Regions from separate parts of the Anoxybacillus sp. ST4 genome, predicted to be linked through region 3. Evidence: predicted binding sites of a transcription regulator. Region 3 holds the regulator's gene; each other region holds the start of a gene.

Region 1 (2,211 bases), on a different contig from region 3:
AATATGTGATAAAAATCATAACAAATGTTTGCGATACCCCACATAACATCTGTTTTTTAAGCGCTACAATTAGGAACGAAATGAACGAAAAAGGGCAGTATAAAAATGTGATAAAATTTATGATTTTTTTCCGGAATTCTGTATGATGAGGAGAACAGCAACGCCTAGAATTATTGTAGGTGGGATTGCCTCTTTGCGTTTTGATTGGATTGTTAGCCGATCCTTTTCGCAAAAAAAGGTATTAATTGTAAGAATGTTATTAACGACAGTTCTACCTCTTTGAGGCTGGTGATTGTTGAAGGGTAGTTTACCGCAAATTTATGAACACGGTTCATATGTTGGTATAGTTTTTATTTTTTCGTATATGGCCGTTTATGCGACTTGTGTATGTGTGAAATATTCCACTTTATTACTTGAATAGATGATATGTTGTATATTGTGGAATGGGGGAGAGAAAAACTATGGATGAGGTGCCCAAAGAGTATTTGGACACCCTATTTTATTTTTCATGATTATACACGCGTTATTATCAATTAATAAACAAATTTTCCAGACGATTTATCGTGTCCTTAAATATTATTCGGTAAGAATGCGTGGAAATAAAATATTATTTTCTAAATGAATGTGGGTAAACAAGTCATCTTCTAGTGCTTCGAGTCGATTATACACTAGACGATATGTTCCACAAGCATCGACAGGGGGGGTAAAGTCATTTGTGATCTCTCGTATGTTCTTTATCATATCCCCGGCATGTTCATGCTCAGCCATAAGCTCTTCGATTGCTCGTATCATCATTTGTCTATTTTCTTCTGTTGGATGTTTTTCAAATTGTATAATAAGTGGAAATACATCTTTTTCTTCTTTCATTAGGTGTTGTTCTAACTCGATTTTTAACTCATGGAACAGCTGGTGCACCTGAATTAGGTGCGGCTGTGTTGGGCCGTGAACACGCGCAACTTTTGTTACATAAGGGGTAAGCTTTGGTAGTTCTTCTAACAAAAATTGATGGTGCGTTTGAATAATATGCTCAATTAATTCTGTATGCGGAACATCAAGCCAGTTTTTTTCTACCTTTTCAAGTGACTTTTCATACATGGATTGGAGTTGTTGTAAAATAACATCTACCTCCAATTGTTTTTCAGTAAGTACGTCACACAAGGGGCGATTTCCACCACAACAAAAATCAATTTTATATGTCTTAAACAGATCACTTGCTTTTGGGAACAAAGCAACGATTTCACCAACAGTTGATTGTGCTGTAAATATCTTTTCCATGTTTTTTACCCTCCATCTCGAATTTTGCTTTTACAATGTAAGCATAACTGCTTTTAATTTATGAAGTTGTGATGTGCATCACACATTCGAGAAGATTTTGAACAATTCATGCCAGTTGTTTTTTGTAAAGAACGAATGTGATAGACGTCACAACTGTTTTGGACAATTTCCACTACAATAACAATTAGGAAATATGAGGAGGGAAAAGAATGAGATTATTGCAACGAATAAATGATATAAGACAGCTAGAAGAAGAAAAAAAGCAGTTAGAAGAGGAGTTAAAGGAAGTAAAACATAGGTTAAGAAAGCGGGAAGAGGCTTTTCAACGGTTCATTCAATATCTATATGACGAAATTTTAGCGACCATGCAACAACATGAGTTAGTTAATGGTCAACATAATGTACTAGAGAATCTTGTTGAAGAAATTAAAGGTAAATTTAATAGTGTGAATCAATTAAGTAAAGATTCTAGCAAAATTTCCGAAACATTGCTTGATAAAGGAACAGAATTGACAGCTTCAGCGATGGAAATGGTGCAATGTTCAGAGGAAGGGCTACAAATGGTTAATGAAGTAGAAAAGTTAATGCATCGCCTTGGTGATGAAATGGATGTAACATCGAATAAAATGGAAGGGCTAAACATAAGGTCAAAAGAGATAGAGGAAATAGTACAAGTTATCAAGGAGATTGCGAATCAAACGAATTTATTAGCACTAAATGCCTCTATTGAAGCAGCGAGGGCAGGTGAACATGGGAGGGGGTTCTCTGTTGTTGCTGCTGAAGTGCGTAAGTTGGCAGAAAGCACGGCGAAAAGCACAGAATCGATTACCATGTTAACACAGGTGGTTCAGCATGAAATCAAGCAATCGTTGCATCAAACTGAAACGATATCCGCTTTGATTCAATCTGCAATGAAACGGAGCGATCAAGCGTCGG
Region 2 (2,211 bases), on a different contig from region 3:
GGCAGCAATAAATAAGATCATGAAAGATACAATAAATCCGATAAAATGTTTTTCAGTTGTAAAATACATGACCGCAGCAGCGCCAAGCCCCATAGTCATTAGGACGTAGTTTGTTACGCGCGCCCCTCCTAGCTTATCAGACAACCAACCACCGACTGGACGGAATGAAGCTGCTAAAAATGCCCCTAAAAAGGCAAGCGAGACGTGTTCTGGAAATTGTGATTTTAATAAAAGCGGAAACGCTGCCGCATATCCAATAAACGAACCGAACGTTGCGATATACAACCATGTCATAATCCACGTATGTTTTCTTTTTACGATGACAAACTGCTCTGATACAGATTGTTTTGCATTTGGTAAGTTATCCATACCGAAATATGCTAAAATCGTAAAGAACACAATCGGAATGACCCAAATAAACGCAGCGTTTTGTAACCAAATTTTTGAACCATCTGCTAGTACTTGTGGTTCACCACCGATCGCCCCAAATACACCGACTGTCACAATTAACGGTGTGACGAACTGAACGACCGATACTCCCATATTTCCAAGGCCGCCGTTAATACCGAGCGCTGTCCCTTTTTCTTTTTTCGGAAAGAAAAAGCTAATATTCGCTAATGCAGATGAAAAGTTTCCACCACCGAGTCCACAGAGGGCAGCTAGCAACAACATAACCCAGTACGGTGTATTCGGATTTTGTACCGCTAAACCAACCCCAATGGCTGGGATGAGCAACACCCCTGTCGAGAAAACAACCCAATTTCTTCCTCCAAATTTCCCGACTGCAAATGTGTAAATGAAGCGTAGCGTCGCACCGACAAGTCCAGGGACAGCAGCTAACGTAAACAATTGACTTTGCGTGAATTGGAATCCAATATCATTTAATCGGGCAGCAACGATAGACCAAATTTGCCAAACAATAAATGCAAGCATTAACGTTGGAACAGAAATCCAAAGGTTTCTTCGAGCATGTTTTTTTCCTTCTTTTTCCCAAAATTCAGGATCTTCTGGATTCCAGTACGAACCGATGCGACTTTTTCGTTCAGCATAATCTGAAGCCGTTTTCAATGTTTGACTCATAACGATCGTCTCTCCTTTTTTGACAGTATATAATTATAAAAATCATTGCTGTACTTTCATCATATAGAAAGTGTATAAACAAGAATGTGATGTGCATCACATATTATGAAATGTTCATACAATGTTAAAAAATGATATTTAAGCGATCGTTTTGCGCAGTCGTCTCATAATGAGCATCGCAACGAGCATCGTCGCTGCAATCCACCAAAATCCGTACGAATATGAATTCGTCCATTGCTTAAACATCCCTAAAATATTCGGTAAAAAGAACCCTCCTAACCCGCCGGCAGCTCCAACAAAACCTGTTAATAATCCAACTTCTTTCGGGAATACGTTAGGGATGACTTGGAATAACGCTCCGTTCGCTGTACCAAAAAAAATAAGTGTAACAAATAAAAGCGCTAACGCGACATAGACAGGTGGAAGCATGCCAACAATCGTTAATGTGACAGTCGCACCAGTAAATAACCAAACGAGCAATTTCATCCCGCCGTATTTATCCGCCAAATATCCACCAATTGGCCGAACAAAGCTTCCTGCAAATACGACAAGCGTCACAAAGTCCCCTGCCGTCACCTTGTCAACCCCGTATTGATCAAAAAAGAATAACGTTAAATAGCTCGTCATTCCTACAAATCCACCAAAAGATAAGCTGTAAAAGAAGCTAAACAACCATGTCTCTTTCATTTTCATTACTCGTGTATATTCTGACATTTTCGTTGGTTTTACCGCTGTCGGACATTCTTTCGCAAATAGGATAAATACAATAAATGCAACAATAAGAGGAATGAGCGCTAATCCGAATACACTGTTCCATCCATGTGCTTCAGCAAGACGCGGTCCAAATAACATTGCCAAGACCGTTCCACAAGGGTTTTAAATTTTGGCAAATCTGATAAACTATGAATTTCAATCTCTATTGTGATTTTCAAATTTACATGCACACCATTTCACCTCGAAATCAGTATGCATGTTAAAATCAAAATTGTACATTCTTATCCAATCACTTTTGTACATTCTTATCCAATCACTTTTGTACATTCTTAAACTAGCATTTATACTCTTGGGAGGTACCGTGTTTTCTGTGTTCATCATGACGTACTGAATGCCAAGGGCTATTTTCTCTTGATT
Region 3 (2,211 bases):
GCCGCGTTCGCTGTCCACCGCTTAACGTGGATACTTTTGTTGTGTAGTCATACTGAGAAAAGCGGAGACCATGAAGCACAGAACGAATATCGGCTTCATATTGATAGCCACCTTTTTCTTTAAATTCCGTTTGTAAACGGTCGTAATGCTCAAGTAAGCGCTCATAGTCGGCACCGTGCAAGCTCATTTGTTGTTCTAGGTCACGTAATTGTTTTTCCATTTGTTGAAGGGGGGCAAACACATCAAGCATTTCTTCCCAAATAGAGCGATGGGCGTGCAAACCGGTATATTGGTCTAAGTAACCAATTGTTACGTGCTTCGGTTTTATCACTTCCCCCGTGTCATATGACAATTGGCCGGCAATGATTTTTAATAATGTTGATTTTCCTGCACCATTTCTTCCAACTAACGCAATACGGTCTTTTTCTTGTATTTCAAGCTTAATGTCTGATAAAACTTGTTCTGCCCCGTATGATTTGGATAGTTGATTTACTTGTAAAATGATCATCATTCTTCACCTCAATCTTCTTTTGATAGTGTAACGTACTTTCTTGATGTTCGGCAACACTAGTGTGCGAATAACAAATTTGACAAAAATAATAATAAAGGTTACAAAGGAAAGACAGAATGAAAAAAATAGTGTATAGTTTAAAAGTGGGGAGAACTTTTCAGACGTATAGGAGAGAAAAATGAAAGCGCTAACTATTTGTGAAAGGAAATGTGGGGGATTGACTCGTGAATAATGAACAACCAAAAATTCCGCAGGCGACCGCAAAGCGACTACCGTTGTATTATCGTTTTTTGAAAAACTTGCATGCATCAGGAAAGCAGCGTGTATCTTCAGCGGAGTTAAGTGAAGCCGTAAAAGTCGATTCAGCAACGATTCGCCGTGATTTTTCATACTTTGGTGCGCTTGGAAAAAAGGGATACGGTTATAATGTGAATTATTTACTGTCGTTTTTCAGAAAAACGTTGGATCAAGATGAAACGACAGAAGTAGCGTTATTTGGGGTTGGTAATTTAGGAACGGCATTTTTGAACTACAATTTTAGTAAAAATAATAATACGAAAATCGTGATGGCGTTTGATGTCGATCCAGATAAAGTCGGAACGGAAGTAGGGGGCGTTCCCGTTTATCATTTAGATGAATTGGAAGAAAAACTAGGTGGGATTACGGTAGCGATTTTAACCGTTCCAGCCCAAGTTGCCCAACCGATTACCGATCGACTTGTCCAAAAAGGCATTAAAGGAATTTTAAACTTTACGCCTGCTCGCCTGCATGTGCCTGAACACATTCGCGTTCATCATATTGATTTAGCGGTCGAATTGCAGTCACTTGTTTACTTTTTGAAACATTACGGAAATGAGTAAACCTCCCGTTCATGAGCGGGAGGTTTTTTTCAATAAAGAACGAATAGCTGTTCCAAAATCTAATGTAGCAATAAGGATAAATAACATCGTTGTGACGTCCCAAATGCCATCATCAGCGCTGTCGACAGCAAAATAAGTGAATAAAATGCCCATCAAAAAGTAAAATAACGGCTCAGACTTCATGAAAACAGCCCCCAAATCACGAATTGCATTTGTTCTGCTTCCTTCATTATTTTTTCAATTTCTTCAGCAAATAACGTTTGAATGGCAACGACAAATGTGTTCATCAGTACATGTGCTGCAATAGGTACGAGGATACGCTTTGTTTTGACATATAAGAAAGCAAATACGAATCCCATCGTTGCATAAAGAAGCAAATGTTCAAACTCTAAATGAACGACAGCAAATAAAAGGGAACTGACAGCCGCTGATAAGAAAAAGTTATATTTTTGATACAGCGTTCCAAAAATAATTTTTCGAAAAATGATTTCTTCTAAAATCGGTCCGACGATCGAAGTGACGAGCATAAGCGCTGGTGTTAGCTTTACCATTTCAACGATGCGCTTCGTATTTTCGGACCCCATCTCGACGCCAAATACGTGCATCTCAATATTTGCTGCGATGCCTTGAGCGAAAAGAGCAAGAAAAAATCCCCCAATTCCCCAAAAAATTGACGTTCCGATAGATGCTTGATGGCGATCATATGAGTATCTCATATCTTCTCTCATGAAATAAAGAACGAAAAGAAAAGCGATCGAGAAGCTAATGACAGCCCAATAACCCGAGGCAATGGATAGGGCGATTTCTTTATTTGATGTGTCAACAAACCCGCTATGTGCA
Region 4 (2,211 bases), on a different contig from region 3:
TTTTCCAGTTACAACAACTGTACAACGAAATGTACGCGCCGCTTTTTTCGCTACATGCACGACATCGCCTTGAACGTCCCCTGCATCTACTCCTTTTGTACGCACTTGTTCTCCGGCAACGCTTGCGATTTCTGACGCATTTCCGCGCAAAATGGAAACGTTCACTTCTTGTAATATACGCTGCGCTGTTTTTGTACGGTATGCCGTCGCACCTGCTCCAACAGGATCAAAAATGACTGGAATGTTTACTTCATTCGCTGCCTTTCCAGCAATAATCATAGCTTCTACGTCTGTTTCATTTAATGTTCCGATGTTTAATACGAGAGCGCGAGCCAAACGAACCATATCACTTACTTCTTCTTTTGCATACGCCATGACAGGAGACGCCCCAACAGCAAGTAAACCATTGGCCACAAAATTGGTTACCACGACATTCGTCATATTATGTACGAGCGGCGATTGTTCCCTGACGAGCGTTAGCCATTGTCCAGCTTTCATCACTCATTCCCCCTTTAAAAAATAAAAAACTAGTCGGACAGAATCGACTAGTTTGTATTTACAAAACATAGCCTACTTCCCTCCGCTGGTATAAACCAGATCAGGTTCAAAGGGTTGGAAAACTGATTGCGCGTTTTCCTCTCAGCCATCGCCATCCGGCACCCCTAGTAGTTTCGTTCATTCAGTTTTCTTTATTTTAATACATTTTTCCTCGTCATTCAATATAAAGCATTGTCAATTTTCGTTCACATTTTTGCATAAAGGTGTGATACATATCACTTACGCCGTTGTTATTTTTCCCTATTGTTAAAGTGTTAATAAGAAAAGGAGGGGTTTTCATGTTTTGTCATCAATGCGAACAAACACCAACAGGGGGATGCACGGTTGTCGGCGTCTGCGGAAAAGATGAAACGATTGCAAGCTTACAAGATACAATCGTATTTGCACTGAAAGGAATTGCTGCCTATCGCACACATGCTCACCAACTCGGATACACTGATCCATTTGTGGATACAACGACACATGAAGCGTTATATATGACGTTAACAAACTCTAATTTTAACGTACAAGAACATTTAGACATGGCAATGAAAGTCGGAAAAGCTGCGATTCGTGTGATGGAACTGCTCGACCGGGCACATACAGAAAGACTTGGCATTCCTCAACCTGTTCGTGTATCCCAAAATAAAATCGAAGGAAAATGTATTCTCGTTACGGGACATAACTTATTTGCACTTGAACAATTATTGAAGCAAACAGAAGGAAAAGGGATTAACATTTACACGCATTCCGAAATGCTACCAGCACACGGTTATCCGCAATTAAAAAAATATAAACATTTAAAAGGGAACGTCGGAAAAGCATGGTACGACCAACGTCGCCTATTCGAAAAATTCCCTGGTGCCATTTTAGCAACAACAAACTGCGTCATGCCGATTAAAGGTTCATACGCTGATCGCATGTTTTCATATGATGTAGCAGGATTAGAACATGTACAAAAAATTGAAAACGATGATTTTACACCACTCATTGAGAAGGCGCTACAACTTCCAGAAGCGAATATCGAATCAGACGAAACGTTAGTTACTGGCTTCCATCATGAAACAGTTATTCAAATCGCACCGGAGATTATTCAAGCTGTAAAAGAAGGAAAAATTCAGCGCTTTTTCGTGATCGCAGGCTGTGACGCTCCTGGGAAAGGTGGTGAATATTATCGCTCCCTAGCGACATCTTTGCCAGACAACACTGTTATCTTAACAACGTCTTGCGGAAAGTTTCGCTTTAACGATGTCGATTATGGTGTTGTTCCTGGCACAAACATTCCACGGTACATTGACTTAGGACAATGCAACAACTCGATTTCAACAGTGAAAATTGCGATGGCGCTTGCGGAGGCGTTTGAATGTGAAGTGAACGAATTGCCTGTTAGCATCGTCCTCTCATGGTTCGAACAAAAAGCGGTTGCTATTTTGCTCGGATTGTTTAGTTTAGGTATTCAAGATATTCGAATTGGACCAAAAGCACCCCATTTCGTTTCTGAAGGTGTATTGCACGTATTGCAAGAAATGTTCGGTCTTAAACTGATTGGCGATGTCGAAGAGGATATGCAAGCTATGTTAGCACACTAAAAGGGCTGACCTCTCCAGCCCTCTCTTTATATTCACGAAGCTTCATCCAACCACACGCTCATATTAAACCCTTTTTCCGTTACGT

Evidence for each region. The regulator Rex, encoded in region 3, represses fermentation and respiration genes when NADH is low (regulators of the CRP and FNR family bind a similar motif). The targets are predictions, from matches to a motif close to TTGTGAAATATTTCACAA.
Region 1: the regulator Rex is predicted to act here: its motif matches at 1,411-1,428, upstream of ric (iron-sulfur cluster repair di-iron protein).
Region 2: the regulator Rex is predicted to act here: its motif matches at 1,165-1,182, upstream of K1I44_RS00890 (NarK family nitrate/nitrite MFS transporter).
Region 4: the regulator Rex is predicted to act here: its motif matches at 762-779, upstream of hcp (hydroxylamine reductase).

Annotation. Positions count from the first base shown of each region.
Region 1 covers NZ_JAHZOE010000026.1:13,744-15,954, forward strand. The annotation lists gene ric (iron-sulfur cluster repair di-iron protein) at 577-1,275, opposite strand; gene K1I44_RS12660 (methyl-accepting chemotaxis protein) at 1,485-2,211, shown strand, end outside.
Region 2 covers NZ_JAHZOE010000001.1:150,588-152,798, forward strand. The annotation lists gene K1I44_RS00890 (NarK family nitrate/nitrite MFS transporter) at 1-1,080, opposite strand, end outside; partial or broken gene K1I44_RS00895 (MFS transporter) at 1,219-1,947, opposite strand.
Region 3 covers NZ_JAHZOE010000039.1:5,110-7,320, forward strand. The annotation lists gene K1I44_RS14060 (ABC-F family ATP-binding cassette domain-containing protein) at 1-508, opposite strand, end outside; gene K1I44_RS14065 (redox-sensing transcriptional repressor Rex) at 736-1,371, shown strand; gene K1I44_RS14070 (YdiK family protein) at 1,381-1,554, opposite strand; gene K1I44_RS14075 (CPBP family intramembrane glutamic endopeptidase) at 1,551-2,211, opposite strand, start outside.
Region 4 covers NZ_JAHZOE010000015.1:37,904-40,114, reverse strand. The annotation lists gene thiM (hydroxyethylthiazole kinase) at 1-498, opposite strand, end outside; TPP riboswitch at 559-674, opposite strand; gene hcp (hydroxylamine reductase) at 837-2,126, shown strand; gene K1I44_RS10270 (thermonuclease family protein) at 2,159-2,211, opposite strand, start outside.